Regions from separate parts of the Paenibacillus sp. FSL R7-0210 genome, predicted to be linked through region 2. Evidence: predicted binding sites of a transcription regulator. Region 2 holds the regulator's gene; each other region holds the start of a gene.
What was found. The regulator Rex, encoded in region 2, represses fermentation and respiration genes when NADH is low (regulators of the CRP and FNR family bind a similar motif). The targets are predictions, from matches to a motif close to TTGTGAAATATTTCACAA.
Positions count from the first base shown of each region.

Region 1: MKY64_RS13980 (DUF1641 domain-containing protein) is a predicted target of Rex. The motif match lies at 1,796-1,813, and genes of this name have one in related genera.
Region 3: MKY64_RS18305 (flavocytochrome c) is a predicted target of Rex. The motif match lies at 1,597-1,614, and genes of this name have one in related genera.
Region 4: MKY64_RS29800 (formate/nitrite transporter family protein) is a predicted target of Rex. The motif match lies at 2,089-2,106, and genes of this name have one in related genera.

Region 1 is NZ_JBBPAR010000001.1:3,193,564-3,197,779, reverse strand. Features, by position in the region: gene MKY64_RS13990 (hypothetical protein) at 255-878, shown strand; gene MKY64_RS13985 (nitroreductase family protein) at 951-1,568, opposite strand; gene MKY64_RS13980 (DUF1641 domain-containing protein) at 1,892-2,329, shown strand; gene MKY64_RS13975 (NAD(P)/FAD-dependent oxidoreductase) at 2,361-3,539, shown strand; gene MKY64_RS13970 (SGNH/GDSL hydrolase family protein) at 3,705-4,216, shown strand, end outside.
Region 2 is NZ_JBBPAR010000001.1:1,536,882-1,541,097, forward strand. Features, by position in the region: gene dinG (ATP-dependent DNA helicase DinG) at 1-1,699, shown strand, start outside; gene MKY64_RS06605 (redox-sensing transcriptional repressor Rex) at 1,849-2,499, shown strand; gene MKY64_RS06610 (amidohydrolase) at 2,489-3,790, shown strand; gene MKY64_RS06615 (cell wall elongation regulator TseB-like domain-containing protein) at 3,820-4,216, shown strand, end outside.
Region 3 is NZ_JBBPAR010000001.1:4,262,643-4,266,858, forward strand. Features, by position in the region: gene MKY64_RS18300 (FMN-binding protein) at 1-119, opposite strand, end outside; gene MKY64_RS18305 (flavocytochrome c) at 145-1,575, opposite strand; gene MKY64_RS18310 (hypothetical protein) at 1,760-2,218, shown strand; gene MKY64_RS18315 (response regulator) at 2,345-3,064, opposite strand; gene MKY64_RS18320 (lactate utilization protein) at 3,221-3,898, opposite strand; gene MKY64_RS18325 (Crp/Fnr family transcriptional regulator) at 3,993-4,216, shown strand, end outside.
Region 4 is NZ_JBBPAR010000001.1:7,002,990-7,007,205, forward strand. Features, by position in the region: gene MKY64_RS29790 (hypothetical protein) at 1-221, shown strand, start outside; gene MKY64_RS29795 (FAD-dependent oxidoreductase) at 604-1,968, shown strand; gene MKY64_RS29800 (formate/nitrite transporter family protein) at 2,207-3,034, shown strand; gene MKY64_RS29805 (MFS transporter) at 3,578-4,216, shown strand, end outside.

The DNA of each region.
Region 1 (4,216 bases), 1.7 Mb from region 2:
CTTACGTTCTTCCTGCAGTGTCTGTTTCCTTGAGCTGATATCTGAATTATACCGTCCGTGCGGGCAATAGTAAAAAGCCGAAATTTTTAAATTTGCACTTCCTGTTTGGAAAAAGGTCTTGTAAGCGCTATTATTCTGCGTTTTCCTTAGAATCTGCCGAATTCAAATCCCGCTGCCTTTGCTGTATAATGAAAAGGATGGTTTCAATGCTGCGTAGACTCCGGCAGCTTTGCCTGGAGGGAAAGGAAACGGAAATGAGCTTGTATGCAATGAAGCTTGAGGAACTCGGCAGCGGGCTGCTGAAGTCCTTTTTGGAGGATAATTATATATGTGCAGGCTATCCCGGTACGGGAGATCTGGAGAAGCATAGCAGAGAAGAGATCATCAGCAAGCTGGCTGCCGCCGGCTATCACGGGCAGGAGCTGGAGGGTGCAACCCATACTCTGGATACCTTCGTCAATGCGATGCAGGATGGGGATTATGTGCTGATCGCCGATGAAGAATGGGTGTATCTCGGGGACCTTGGCGATTACTTCTATGATACCCGGCACAGCGGCGCAGAGGATAGTACAGCCCACCGGCGCGGTGTCACCTGGCTGAAGAGTCTGCCACTCGCTGCGGTTAATCCGGCTGTAGCAGGGCTGCTTGCCTCTGACAGCAGAATAACTGCCTATTCAGGAGTGCTGCCCGCAGCCCGAATGGATCTTTGGCTAGAGAATCAGGCCGGGGATAGCGGAAGTGCCGCCGGGGCCTGTCCGGTTCAGGTGGATGAAGCTACAGTAGCGCAGGCGCTGGCTGTCCTGAAGGCAGCCTTGAACAGCACGGATGTAGAGCGGCAGGAGCGTGCGGCTGTGGCGATTTTGCAGTATGCGCGGTGAGTATGGATTGAGAATACGGCAGGATGATATAGACAAGGGTCTTTCGGCATAGTAGCCGGAAGACCCTTTTTATTAGATGAATTCAACAAACTCATTGACCGGCTTGCGATAACCACGCGGTCTGATCTTGTGCTGGTTATCCTTGCCGATCGTAATCAGCATCACCGGAACCATATGGTCGCCGAGACGGAGGGTAGCCTTCACAGCCTCCGGATCAAAGCCGATCATCGGGCAGGTATCCCAGCCCTTATCCTTGGCAATCAGCATGAACTGCATCGCCGACAGAGAAGCATTGCGGATCGCTTCATCCCGCTGGAACGCATCATTCCCGGTATAAGCATCGTTGATAGATTGAATGGTTTGCTCGTATGCATCCTCGCTCATCGCTCCCAGCAGCTTAAGCCCGCTATAGATTTCTGGAGCCTGCAGGTAGGCATTTTTGTCACCCAGCACCACAATAACAGCAGAAGCGGTGTGAATCTTGTATTGGCCATACGCGTCCTTGCGGATGGCTTCCTTTACGTTGTCATCGCTGATCACCTTATAATGGGTGTGTTGAAGATTATAAGCCGAGGGAGCCAGACGTGCCAGGGAGAACATCTCTTCGAGCTCACTCTGCGGAATGGTAACACCTTCCACGAAATTATTAGCCGATCTGCGGGACTGCACCAATTCGGAAAAAGTACTCATAAGTCATTACCTCCATCTAATATGTATGCTGCTTAGTAATAATCAATTGCTGATATTAATTAATAAACTTACATTTAGTTACTTGCTTAAGATATCACGACTCTTTGTATACGTCAATGAGGAAAAACATAATAATTTGTAAATTTAACCTGATTAAACGACTGGGTTCGATAAAACCGATGATGAAGTGATAATAATCACAAAAATAGGTTGCAAAGGTAAAAAGATTGTGACAATAATAACAAAGAGAGTGTTATAATAGTCACATAGTTTCACCTGGATGTCATTGTGCAAGAATACGATTTGTAAAAGGAGACTTCGATATGTCAGAAACCGTTACCCAAACCCTGCCTGAACAAGAAATACCAGAAGCAGCTCTTCCTAGAGAGGATGTGCTGAAAGAGCTTTTGAAGCCGGAGGTGCAGCAATCTCTGATTCTTTTGGTAGAGCAGCTGCCGCAGATCACACAAATGGTCAGTGTATTGTCCAAATCACTAGATTTTGTGCAGTCGGTTGCCACGGATGAAGTACTTAAGAATGATACAGTCGGTGCGATTAAGGAAATGGCGGGTCCTGTGGTGGGCACTGCCAAGAATCTGGCGGCTACTGTTATTGAAGCGAAAGACCGCGCGGAAGCAAGCAGCGAAACAGTCAGCCTGTTCGGCATGATGAAGATGATCAAGGACCCGCAGGTACAGAAGGCTCTCCGGTTCATGAATGCCTATCTGCAGGTCAGCGGTGAACGTCAATCGGGCAAATAAGCCCGTAATACTTAATGATGGAGGAATTATCATGTCAAAACATATAGTGATCCTAGGTGCAGGCTACGGCGGCCTGCTTAGTGCCTTAACCATTCGTAAATATATGAGCAAAGCGGAAGCCAAAATAACAGTAGTCAATCAGTATCCTACACATCAGATTATTACGGAATTGCACCGGCTTGCAGCGGGCAGTGCGTCTGAACAGGCGGTTGCCATGCCGCTGGCGAAGCTGTTCGCCGGTAAAGATATTGATCTGAAAATCGCCAAGGTCAATTCGTTCTCCCCGGATAACAAGCAGGTTATTCTCTCGGACGGCGTCATGCTGACCTATGATGCTCTCGTTGTCGGTCTGGGCAGCACCACCGCATACTTTGGTATTCCGGGACTTGAAGAATACAGCATGGTGCTGAAATCAGCAGCAGATGCGCTGCGGATCCGCCGTCATATTGAAGACCGGATTCGTGACTACTCCAAAACCCGCAACGCAGCAGATGCAACGATTCTGATCGGCGGCGGCGGACTGACTGGCGTAGAGCTGGTAGGCGAAATTGCCGATATTCTGCCTAAGCTGACGAAGCAATATGGAGTGAATCCTGCTGAGATCAAGCTTCTGCTTGTTGAAGCGGGTCCGAAGATTCTCCCTGTCCTGCCGGATCATCTGATTGAGCGCGCTACAGCCAGCCTGGAGAAGCGCGGGGTGCAATTCCTGACGGGTCTTCCGGTTACGAAGGTGGCCGATAATAAGATTGATCTCAAGGATGGGCAGCAGATTGTGGCGAACACCTTCGTCTGGACCGGCGGGGTACAGGGCAATCCGCTGGTTGGCGAATCCGGTCTTGAAGTCAACCGCGGCCGGGCCACGGTGAATGAGTTCCTGCAGTCCACTTCACACCCTAATGTATTTGTAGCCGGAGACAGCGCTGTTGTCTTTGCACCGGATGGCCGTCCTTATCCGCCAACGGCACAGATCGCCTGGCAGATGGGTGAGCTGATTGGCTACAATCTGTTCGCTTATCTTAATGATAAACCGCAGGAAGCCTTCAGCCCGGTCAATTCCGGCACACTCGCCAGCCTCGGACGCAAAGACGGGGTAGCCATTGTCGGCGGTAACTCCACTCCGCTGAAGGGGCTACCGGCAACGCTGATGAAGGAAGCCAGCAATATCCGTTACTTGACTCATATCCACGGCTTGTTCAGCCTGGCCTATTAATCATCTATCCTTAGATCCCCCTGGGGCTGTCATATGGCAGTCTGAGGGGGTTTTCTGTTTAAATAGAAGGAATAATTTTCAATGAAAACGTGTCCGCAGGAAAGCCGATTTGCTATAATGATCATGTTTACATACTATAGATGTTTTCATAGGAGGATTTCAGGCATGCCATTTCAAAAGAACGATATCATCCTGTTTCAGGGGGATAGTATCACAGATTGTGGACGCAATTACGCCGATGCCTCATCGCTGGGTGTAGGTTACGCGCTGATGGCGGGTGCCCGGCTTGGCCTTCAGTATGCGGAGAAGAATCTTACGTTCCTGAACCGCGGAATCAGCGGCAACCGGGCGGTCGATCTGCAGGAGCGCTGGGAGAGGGATTGTCTTGCGCTGAAGCCAACCTGGGTGTCTATCTATATTGGCATAAATGATACCTGGCGGTGGTATGATTCCGGGCAGGAGACTACAGCGGCTGAATTTGAGACGTCCTACCGTGATCTGATTGAACGGACCAAGCAGCATCTGGATGCCAAGCTGGTGCTGGTGGAGCCGTTCGTATTGCCGGTGCCGGAAGACCGCAAGGGCTGGCGTCAGGATCTGGACCCCAAAATCCACGTAGTCCGTGAGCTGGCCCGTGAATACGGCGCTGTACTCGTGCCGCTGGATGGCCTGTTCGC
Region 2 (4,216 bases):
GACGACCGGCGATGATGAGGAGCTTAACTTAAGCGGACGGGGCGGCGATTTCTGGGAGACGGTGGCCAGTGATACCGACTCCTGCCTGGGACGCGCCTGTCCGTGGTTCCGCAAATGCTATTACCACCGGGCCAAGCATGAAGCCGGGATCTCCGATGTGGTGGTCACCAATCATTCCAAGCTGTTCGCAGATGTCAAAGCCGGGCATCAGCTTCTTCCGGCGTACGACCATCTTGTAATTGATGAAGCCCATCATCTGGAGGATATTGCCGGCAAGCATCTTGGCATGCAGATGAAATATTTCACATTCGCCCATACCCTCACCCGACTCTATAAGGATAGCCGGAGCGGGCAGCTGCCTGCCCTCCGCCAGAGTCTGCAGTCTTCGGGCAGTGAGCAGGCTTCCGAATGGAGCGGCGTGATCGACCGGATCTATCCCGATCTGCTGACGGTGAAGGAGTCCTGGGATGCGCTCAGCGACCGGCTCTTCAGCCTGCTGCCCGAGCGCAGCGATGCAGGGGCCGGTGAAGCAGGCCAGCTGGTGGCACGCCTGCAGCCGGGCAAGAAGCCGAAGGATTGGGAGGAGCTGGCTGCCCTTGAGAATACACTGAACCTCAGTCTGAGCGATATCATCCGCAAGGGCGACAAAATGCTCAGTGAGATGCGTGACACGGACAGCCAATCCTCCTCAGACAGTCTTGTGACCGATATCGGCGGGTTATTCAAGGATCTGGCATCCATTAGAGAGCAGATCCGCTTCTTCATGAGTCTGAACGATGAGAATATCGTGTATTGGCTGGAGGGAAGCGGTAATTATAAGGGCAAGTCGCTGCAAATGTATGCTGTTCCTGTAGATGTCAGCACCCAGCTCAGGGAGCTGTTCTTCGATAAGAAGAAGAGCATTATCCTGACCTCGGCCACCTTATCCGTGGATAAATCCTTCCAGTTCATGATTGATAACCTGGGTCTTGGCGAGGCTGCAGAGCAGCGGCGTCTGATGACTGCACTGCTTCCGTCGCCATTCAAGTATCGTGAGCAGGCTCTCCTGGTCATTCCGCGGGACTTCCCGAGCGTCAAGGGGAGTATTGGGGATGCCCGCTTTGTGGACACCCTCGTGCACTCCCTTGCTGAGACAGCTGTAACAACACGGGGGCGGATGCTGGTGCTGTTCACCTCCTACAAGATGCTGCGCCAGGTGTATGAACCGCTGAAGGAGGCACTTGCCTCACAGGATATCGCGGTACTCGGACAAGGTGTGGAAGGCGGCAGCCGGAGCAAGCTGATCCGCCGCTTCCAGGACAGCCCGGCTTCGGTCTTGCTGGGTACCAGCAGCTTCTGGGAAGGGGTGGATATCCCTGGAGAAGCATTGACCTGCCTGGCGATTGTCAGACTGCCGTTCCAGCCGCCGAATCACCCGCTGGCAGAAGCGAAGTCAGAGCTGCTTCAGGCACAGAAGAAGAATCCGTTCATGAAGCTGTCCGTGCCGCAGGCTGTCATCCGCTTCAAGCAGGGCTTCGGGCGGCTGGTCCGCACGGCGCAGGACCGGGGCATCGTAATTGTGTACGATACCAGAGTGATTGAATCGCATTACGGAAAGTACTTTCTGTACTCGCTCCCCGGTCCCAAGATGGAGCATATGCTCACCGAGCAGATGGTCCCGAGAATTGCCGAATGGCTGGATGACGGCGGGGTTTCCTAATTCATCTGCTATTGCTATTATTAATAAGTCATGATTATCCTGAAGATCCGTTCCCGCCTGTCCTGCCACTCCGGCAGGCGGCGGGGCACGGTTGCTATAATTGTACGGAATGAAGTGTAGGCTAACAAAACTTTTAAGGAGGAGAATACATGAAATCGGATAAAATATCGGAGGCCGTCGTGCGCAGGCTCCCAGTGTACCTGCGTTTCCTGAACGATCTCCAAAAACGTGAAATCTCCACAGTCTCTTCTCAGGAGCTGGGCCAGAAGCTTGACCTAAATCCCGCCCAGATCCGTAAGGATTTGGCTTATTTCGGTGATTTTGGCAGAAAAGGCATCGGCTATGATGTATCTTATCTGATTGAGAAGATCCGCCATATCCTGAAGCTTGACCAGCAAATTAATGTTGCACTGGTTGGAGCCGGTAACCTCGGTCATGCTTTGTCTAACTACAACGCTTACTTGAAGGATACGATGAAGATTACTGCCATCTTCGATGCCTACCCGCCGAAGGTGGGCCAGCAGATCAACTCGCTGGTTGTGCAGCCGATGGAGGAGCTAAGCAGTACCATCCGCTCGCAGGGCATCCGGATCGGGATTATTACCGTGCCTGACAGCGAAGCCCAGAACGTAGCCGATATTCTTGTGGATTCCGGTATCGAAGCGATTCTGAACTTCGCACCGGTTATTCTCAAGACGCCTGCCAATATCCGGATTCATGCCGCAGATTTCACCACAGATCTGCAGAGCTTGGCCTATTATTTGCATGATGGAAAGGATGAGGCTGAAGATGAGCAGTAAGATCACGATAATCAAGAATGGGCACTTCCTGGTTCCGGGCAGTGACAAGCCGGTACTGAGCGGGTACATGTCCCTGGAGAATGATCTGATTACTTACATAGGTGAAGCTGAGCCGGTAGTGGAGGATGGTGCACAGGTCATAGACGGCAGCCGTCTGCTGTTCATGCCGGGTCTGGTCAATACCCATGGGCATACGGCCATGTCACTGCTGCGCGGATACGGCGACGATATGGTGCTTCAGACTTGGCTGCAGGAGAAGATGTGGCCGATGGAAGAGAAATTCACTGGTGATGATGTATATTGGGGAACCTCGTTGTCTGTACTGGAAATGCTGAAGGGCGGCACAACCACCTTCCTCGATATGTATGATCATATGGACCGGGTAGCGGAAGTAACGGAGCAGTCCGGTATTCGTGCTGTGCTGATGCGCGGCGTAATTGGGCTGTGCCCGGAAGAGGTACAGCAAGCGAAGCTTGCTGAGGCGATTGCTTTTGCCCGTAACTGGCACGGCAAGGCTGACGGCAGAATTACGACCATGCTCTCACCGCACGCCCCGTACACCTGTCCTCCAGAGTTTTTCATGAAGTTTGTGCAGGCTGCCCATGATCTAGACCTGCCAATACACACCCATATGTCCGAGACGCGCCATGAAGTGGAACAGAACGTGGCCGACTACGGCCTGCGTCCGGTCGCGCATCTGGAGAAGCTCGGGATGTTCACCCGTCCTTCGCTCATTGCCCACGGGGTTCATCTGAACGATGAAGAGATCGGGATCCTGGCCCGCCATAACGTTGGCGTGTCGCATAACCCCGGTAGTAACCTGAAGCTGGCCAGCGGGGTAGCCCGTGTTCCTGAGCTGCTGAGAGCCGGGGTTAAGGTCTCTCTGGGGACAGACGGTGCGGCGAGCAACAACAATCTGGATATGTTCGAAGAGATGCGGCTGGCGGCTCTGATCCACAAGGGCGTAAGCGGTGATCCTACAGCGGTACCGGCTCCTGAGGCGCTTCTGATGGCTACGGAGTATGGGGCGCAGTCTATTTTCCTAAGCGGGGTGGGCCGGCTTGCAGCAGGAATGAAGGCCGACTTCATCGCACTTGATATTGACCAGCCTCATCTGCTGCCGCATACCGATCTGCTCTCCCATGCCGTATATTCGGCAAGTGCCAAGGATGTAGAGCATGTATGGGTGAACGGCCAGCAGGTTGTGAAGCATGGACAATGCCTGACACTTGATGAAGAAGCCATCCGCCGCAAAGCACAGGAGACGTTCGAGAGCCTGCTTAAACGGTAATTCAAGGGAACGGGAAAGGAAGCAGCGTGGTGAAGAAGAAGAGGAGAAAATGGATCTGGCTGGGGATTACCGTGGTGCTGCTCCTTCTGTTCGGACTAAGCCAGTTCTATGCCTACATTATGAAGGACCAGTGGAACGAGCGGAGTGAGGCCAAGGAGCTGGCCCGGGCGCGTGCCGGACTAACAGAGGTAACCAAGGCCCAGAAATCTGTCTGGAATGAGAATGAGATCTACTGGGTGCTGACCGGTAAAAATGAAGCAGGGACCGAGCTGATGGTGTGGGTCCGTTTCACCTTGGAGGGCAAGCCTGCCGGAGGCGACAACGACCTGTATGCTGAGGAACTGAGCAATGGCACCTCAGAAGAGAAAATGCGCGGAATCATAGCCGCCCAGCTGCCGGACATTACGATCGAACGGCTGCTGCCCG
Region 3 (4,216 bases), 2.7 Mb from region 2:
TTGCCTGTTCCATCATAGGTCCCGTCCACATACTTGCCGGAAGATGATGAGCATCCAGCTGTTAGTACTGTTGCAGCCGCGAGGGCAGAGAACAGCAAGGTTTTTGTCCACTTGTGCATGAATAATTCCTCCTTCTGAAAGTTCCTATTTCTTAAGTGCCTTCACAGCTTCATCCGCTGCGATCCGCCCGAAGGTAGTGATGTCTGCCAGTGCATTACCGCCCAGACGGTTCGCGCCGTGTACTCCGCCGGTTACTTCGCCCGCAGCATACAGCCCGGCAATGACCTGATCCTTGGTATCCAGCACCTGAGCCTGGGTGTTAATTGCTACTCCGCCCATGGTATGGTGGATTCCCGGTGTTACCTGAATTGCATAATATTTACCCTTTTCAAAAGACAGCTCAAGATCCGGCCGTTCAAACTCTGTATCCTTGCCGGAAGCAACGAAGCCATTATACGTTTTCAGTGTATCCGCAAGTGCTTTGCCATCTACACCAATCTGTGCCGCCAATTCTTCAGGTGTTGCCGCTTCTTTGACCAGATCCATTCCAAAATAAACCTCAGTTGCCTTCAGGTTCGCACGCAGCTCATCATTGAAGATCAGGTAAGCTACTTTACCGGATTGGGCCAGAATATTCTGGGACACGACATCGCGGGTCAGCAGTTCATTCGTGAATCGCTTGCCTTCGCTATTGACCAGAATCGCACCGTCTCCGCGTACCCCTTCCGTGATCAGCACGCCTTGATTAGGAATGGTGGTCGGATGAATCTGAATCTCCTTCATGTCTACAAGCTTGGCACCAATCTTCTCTGCCATCGTTGTACCATCTCCGGTTGCGCCCGGGTGGTTAGTGGTAGAGAACCCTTCCAGCTTCGGCTGATACCCCTTGATCATGTCCATGTTAGCTCCAAAACCGCCAGCCGCCAGGATAACGGAATTCGCACTAATCGTGTACTGCTTGCCATCCTTATCCGTCACCTTCACTCCGGTAACCACGCCGTCCTTGTTCTTGACGATCTCATCGGCAGTCGTCCGCAGGCGCACATCAATCTTGTACTCCTCCAGCTTCTTCTTCAGCGCGACTACGATGAAATTCCCTGCCGCTTCCCCGCCTGCCGGACGATGAATCCGGTTCACGCTTGCCCCGCCTGCGCGTCCCACTTCAGACAGCTCGGCTCCATTCTCCTTCAGCCACTCCACCGAAGCCGCCGCACCGTTTGTAAGTGTTCTGACCAGATCCGGGTTGTTCAGGTTCTTGCCGCCCTTCATGGTATCCTCGAAATGCAGCTCCGGACTGTCTGTAATGCCAGCCGCTGCCTGATAAGGTGTTCCTGCCGCATTCAATCCGCCTTCCGCACGGACGGTGTTGCCTCCAAGCATAGGCATTTTTTCGATCAATATCACTTTGGCTCCCTGATTATGCGCTTCAATGGCAGCAGTCATTCCCGCGCCGCCGCCGCCGATAATAACAATGTCCGTAGACTCCCCTTTGGTGCTGTTACATGCAGGCAATACCACCAGACTTGCCAACAGCAACCCCTTGCCCAGCAGACTTCCCCATCTCTTTCTGTTCATTCAGTTCTCCTCCAATTGTTATTGTGCATATTTTCACAATCATCATAACCTGAAGGAGCCCTGACAAGAATATTTAGTAATTAAAGAAATGATAAAGTAAATAAAGGTAGTGAATTTGCTTGAATGTGTTTATAGATTTATAATTGGAGCTTATACAACCGTATCACTAGGAGGAACAGAAACTATGGAAAAAAGCGAAAAATATTGGCTGGCCGGTGCTGTTCTGGCAGCAGCCGGTGTCTCCCTGATGAGCTACACCGCGAGCCGCTATACTTCATTCAAAAGAGTAGTTACCCGAACCATCCATCTGGAAGATATCGCCGCTCTGGAAATTACCCGCCTATCTTCTGTTCCCGGTGAACAGAAGGATATTGTGCTTACTGAGCCGGAAGCGATTAAGCGGATCTACGATGATTTCTCCAGCGTCCGCCTGATGAAATCCGCCCGCAATGTGAGCACAGACAGCAAGTACAGCTATTACATTACCATCGTCCAGGCCGACCGGAAGCAGCGGTTCGACATTATTTTGAAGGGCAAGCATCACATGATTATCTACGACAATGACATGAACAACCCGCACCTGGTAGCCTACAAAATCATTAACGAGTTCAGTCCGCTGGCTCTGCAGCAGGCCTTCGATTGATTCTGCGCACGCTTATGTATGGCATAGCTTAATAACCTTCACAGCTAATGTGACGGCTATATGGAGTCATGGAACGCCTGGGGCACCCTCGGGACACCTTGACTCCGTTTTATTTTAAGAGAACGCTCATAGATATTTACGGATAAGTTCATGCCCTTCGGGTCTCACCTTATACATATACACCGGCCTGCCTACCGCCCCGTAGCTAAGCTCCATTTCCAGAATACCTGCCTCCGTCAGAAAAGCCAGATATTTGCGGACCGAGATCCGCGAGATGGGCGCATGACTGCTGATATCCTCCGTGGAGAACACCGGGCTCTCCAGCCGGTTAATTGTGCTCCAGATGCTCTCCAGTGTGCCTTCGGCAAGCCCTTTGGGCAGCGGCAGGGCAGCGTACTTCTCCTCTTCCGTCCCGAGCGAATGCCGCAGCAGCTTATCCAGCTGCTCCTGGCTTAGATGCTCCTTGTGCATCAGCTTATAATCTTCACGATACGCCGACAGTGCCGCCTGAAACCGGGCAAACTCGAACGGCTTGATCAAATAATCCACGGCCCCGTTCTGCAGTGCCTTGCGGATGCTCGCATTATCACTGGCGGCGGAGATCACAATGATGTCCACCTTGCTCCCCTGCTCCCGCAGAGCAGAGAGCAGTTGCAGCCCGCTGACACGCGGCATATAAATATCCAGCAGCACCAGATCTACCTGCTGCTCCTCCAGCATAGTTCTCGCTTCATCCCCTGTCGCCGCCCAGCCCGCATACTCAAAGCCCGGCACCTGCTCCAGATAATGCCGGTTAAACTTCGCTACCATCGGGTCATCTTCAACGATTAGTACTTTAATGTTCATGGGGTCTCCTTGTCTTTTGTGCAACTATAACTACATATAACTACAACTAATATAACATTGCGGCGGAGAATTTTGGAGGGAGGTGTGCTGAGACATAGAATCAAAACTAACAAAAAGACACCAATTCGAGAAATTACCCGAACGGTGCCGAAAAAATTAAAATCCCAAAGACTCACCAACGAGGATAACCTTTATTCTCCCCGCTGTTTTACACATTCTTGTTTCGACGATGTAAGAACAGATACAATCCTCTGATTTACAATCTGCACAAGCACCATTGATTAGGCAGGGCGTTTTTTGCGGTGAATGTAAAAATGGGCTGGACGAACTCGAAAGACGGTTTGCGTTAATGGGAGCGGCATAGGTTCTGGCTCTTATCACTGCATCTTCAGCGGTCTTGCACACCTTATTCATCCCCACGACAGCAACCACACTTCTCGGTCCAAAAGTAACCGCTGCCGCCCGATTGCCCACACTGTCGATATTGACCAGTATCCCATCTTCACTAACCGCGTTGAAGCTGGTTAAATAGGTGTCGCACAAAAGAGATTGGCGCATGAGGTCATAACGTTCCTCCATCGTCTGCGCTGTATCACGATCAATGACTGCATAGTTGCCTTGGCGTACCCGGTCAAGAAGCCCGATGTCCTCAAGCGTGACTGAACCGCCCCAAGATACCGAAGACTGTTCCGGAATTAAGGATAGCGCCTTTTCCGCAGCTTCTATGGCGTTGTCACAGTAATAGGCCTCAAATTTTCTGCTTTGCAGATTTTTCATAACCTTGGAGGCTAACAGCCGGTTTCTCGCTTTGATTGAATCTTCTTTCGTTTGCATTGCTCTTCCTCCGTTCTGACGTTAGACAAGGTGGCTAAACTTCGTGTGTATGTATGATTAATATAGTATAGTAAAAAGAAAAAGGATGTTGCACATGCAACGCGAAGCCGCTCAGAATAACTTAAAATCCCTCTGCCAATCACGTTTATTTACAGGGATTGCTCCAGATGATATTCCCCAAATGCTTGAATGTCTGTCAGCCACACGCAAAGAATATGCAAAAGATGAGATGGTTGTCCGTGAGGGCGATTACGTTGATGATGTCGGCATCATATTGCAGGGCCTCGCTCAAAGTACGAAATTGAACGTCAAAGGAAA
Region 4 (4,216 bases), 5.5 Mb from region 2:
CGGGCGCGCCGCGTAGGCCAAATGTAATCGAAAAACCGATCACAATTGAACCGGGAGCGCCGCGTAAGCCGAATGAAATCGAAAAACCGATCACAATGGGACCGGGCGCGCCGCGTAGGCCGAATGTAATTGAAAAACCGATCACAATTGGACTGGGAGCGCCGCGTAAGCCAAATGTAATCGAAAAACCGATCACAATTGGAGTGGGTCGGGTAGCGTAAGCCAAATATAATCGAAAAACCGCTCACAATTGGACCGGGCGCGCCGCGTAGGCCAGATTCACTCCTGCTGTTTCCTGCTCCTGGCAGACATAATGCCCCTCCTCCGGGGGAAACTAAGCCAAGGTTGAAGAGTGCAGCGGCGTTACAAATGGAGTGGATGATGCGGTGAAACTCCAAAGTTATTAAAATTTGAAATTGTGAACAATGTGAGAAAAATCACAATAACTCTTGCAATGTGATAAATATCACAATATAATCAGTATATAAAGTGAAAACAATCACAAATGTAAAGTTGTATAAACGCAGTCAGTACAGCACTTTTTTACAGACGCAATCACAAGCCCTACTAAATAAGCTTTTCAACTTTGAGGAGGAAGAAATTATGAAAGTAGCAGTTATTGGATGTACCCACGCCGGAACGGCCGCCATTGTAAATACCGCACAGTTATACCCGGATGCCCAGATTACGGTGTATGAGCGCAACGATAATATCTCATTCCTGTCTTGCGGCATTGCCTTATACGTTGGCGGTGTGGTCAAGGACCCGCAGGGACTATTCTATTCCTCCCCGGAACAACTTGCCGCCCTGGGTGTGCAGACGAAGATGCGTCATGAGGTAATCAACGTGAACACCGCCCGCAAAACCCTAAAAGCCCGCAACCTCGTGACCGGTGAGGAAATGGAAGATACTTATGACAAACTCATTATGACAACAGGCTCATGGCCGATTGTGCCTAAGCTTGAAGGAATAGAGATGGAGGGCATCCTGCTCTCGAAGAACTACAATCATTCCAATACCATTATCGAAGAAGCACAGAAGGTGAACAGAATTACTGTGGTCGGCGCCGGTTATATCGGGGTCGAGCTGGTAGAGGCTTTTCAGATGAATGGCAAGGAAGTTACGCTGATTGATGGGGAAGCTCGCATCCTGAGCAAATATCTCGATGAAGAGTTCACCGCACCGATCCAGCAGTCGCTTGAGGATCACGGCATTAAGCTGGCGCTGGGCGAGAAGGTCGCCTCCTTCGCAGGTGAGAACGGCAGAGTGACCAAGGTGATAACGAGCAAGGGTGAACATGAGACGGATCTGGTTATACTCTGCATCGGCTTCCGTCCGAATACCGAGCTGCTGAAGGGCCAAGTCGATATGCTGCCGAACGGCGCAATTATGGTTAACGATTATATGCAGACCAGCCTGCCGGATGTCTATGCTGCCGGAGACAGCTGCGCGATTCATTACAATCCGACTGGTAAACACGCGTATATCCCGCTGGCCACCAACGCAGTGCGTATGGGAACGCTGGTTGCCCGCAATCTGGTCTCGAACACGATCCCTTACATGGGTACGCAAGGCACATCGGGCATCAAGATCTATGAGGACAATATTGCCGGAACCGGACTGACTGAAGAGGCTGCTGCAGCCGAGGGAATGGATACGGAGAGCGTGATGCTGATCGACAACTACCGTCCGGAGTTCATGCCGACCTTCGAGCAGGTTCAGGTAAAAGTGGTCTTTGACCGTGCCACCCGCCGCATTCTGGGCGCGCAGATTATGTCCAAGATGGATCTGACGCAGTCGATCAATACCGTATCGGTCTGCATCCAGAATAAGATGACCGTGGACCAGCTAGCCTTCATCGACTTCTTCTTCCAGCCGCATTACAACAAGCCATGGAATTTCCTGAACACCGCAGGCCTTCAGGCTCTGCCGAAGCTGGCTGCCGTTAAAGAACCTGTACACGTATAAGAGCTGAATATTTTGCCGGAGCCCGCTTAGGGCTCTTTTTTTGTGAACTCTCGATGCAATGGCAGCCGGGAATGAAAAAAAATTTCTGTACAGCCCGCTTTTATGGTAAATTTGACATGTCAGTGAAAACTTTCACGTGGTTTTTATGATAGTGACTTTTATCACGTAAATGTGATTGGGATCACGTTACAATGGCATAAAGGAACAAATTTTAAGTAATTCGAAGGGGATAGGAATCATGGCTTATAACAAACCGCAGGGAATCGCTGAAGTGACGGTAGAGAACGGAATTAAGAAGGCGCATAATCCGCTCAGCACTGTACTCATTCTCGGTTTCCTGGGAGGAGCGTTTATCGCGCTCGGATTTTTGCTGGATATTCGTGTCATTGCCGGTGCACCCGCCGAGTGGGGGTCCATTGCTAACTTCATCGGGGCTGCGGTGTTCCCGGTTGGACTGGTGCTGGTGCTGCTTGCCGGAGGCGAACTGCTTACGGGCAATATGATGGCGGTGCCGCTGGCTTTTATGGCGAAGAAGATTTCGTTCTGGGAAGTCATGAAGAACCTGGTGCTAATCACGCTCAGCAACCTGGCAGGCGCCTTGTTCGTCGCTTATTTCTTCGGTCACATCGTTGGCCTTACATCAGATGGCGTGTATCTGGAGAAGCTGGTAAGTATGGCGGAGCATAAGATCGATGCTACGTTCCTGCAGGCTTTTATCTCCGGGATCGGCTGTAACTGGCTGGTAGCGCTGGCGGTATGGCTGTCGTACGGGGCAGACAATTTCAGCGGCAAAATCCTCGGTATCTGGTTTCCGACCATGGCGTTCGTGGCCATCGGCTTCCAGCACGTTGTAGCTAACATGTTCCTTATCCCTGCTGCGATCTTCGAAGGACATTTCACCTGGGGCCAGTATGCGGCCAACTTCGTTCCGGTCTGGCTGGGCAATCTGACGGGCGGCGCGATCTTCGTGGCTGCGGCGTACTGGATGGCTTATCTGCGCAAGGAGCCGGGTGCTGTGAGTCCAGCCGCAGGCGTACCTGCTGCTGGATTGAAGAAACACGCTTAATGAATACGGACCTGACCCGGTGAATCACATCGCCGGACTGTAACATAGCTTGCCTAGCACTTCCTGCTTCTCGGCACCCTGCTTCAAGGGATTCGTAGAGACAGGGAGTGTTTTTGTATAAAGATAAGAATTTATATGCTTCGCGTTATAATTATCCTTATCTTTCTCGCTGAAATGGTACCGTCCTGTAAAAGGACGGCAAAGCCGTTTCTACTTGTTTGGTATAGGTACAGCAGGATCATCCTCCGGATAAAACAAAATTCACCGTGCAATCCGATTCGGGGGAACGAAATCGGATCTCACGGTGAATAAAATAGGGAGTGTTTCATATGGATCATTACCCCGGCTTCCGGGGAACGAATCAGTGCCGGCAAGGTATTTTTGTTTACGTGTGAAAGAGCGGGTTATAGAATATAAATATCACAAATTATATCCCGGTTTCCCGCGATACAGCATTAACGCACATGCTTGCCCCGCCCCCTGTTTTGGGATGATACTGGATGGATTAATGACAGCTATGTTACAGGGGATGACAGACAAGATATGAGATTCATGCAGGCCTATCCGAAGGAAATTAAAGTATTCTTGATTGCCAGTCTGATTAATGCTACCGGCAGTGCACTGATGTGGCCGCTGGTTACAATGTATGTATTCGATGAACTGGGACGCAGTATGAAAGACGCGGGAATCGTGCTGCTGGTGCAGTCACTTGGCGGGATTGCCGGTCAGCTGCTGGGCGGTTCGTTGTATCATAAGGTAGGAGTGAACCGCCTGATTGTCGGCGCTTTGGCGATGAATGCCTTGACGCTGTTTGCCCTCCCGTGGGCGAGCGGAAGCTGGAGCGTATTCATAATCGTTATGGGTATGATGGGATTGTTCAACTCCCTCTCCCTCCCGGCGATCCAGGCGTTTATCGGTTTCCGGTTCGCGGAGCAGCGCGCAGAGCTGTTCAATATCATCTATGTTGCCAATAATATAGGGGTAGCCCTGGGAACCGCGCTGAGCGGCTTCCTGGGCAATTATATGCTGAGCTTTGTGCTTAACGGGGTGACCTCGGCCGTATTTGCCGGATTCTTCTTCGTCTATCTGCGTAAGGTAGGGACGGCTCCGGCTCACAGCACAGTATCGAAAAAGCAACCGCAGAATGAAGTGTCGGGCTGGAGACTCCTCGGTCATATACGG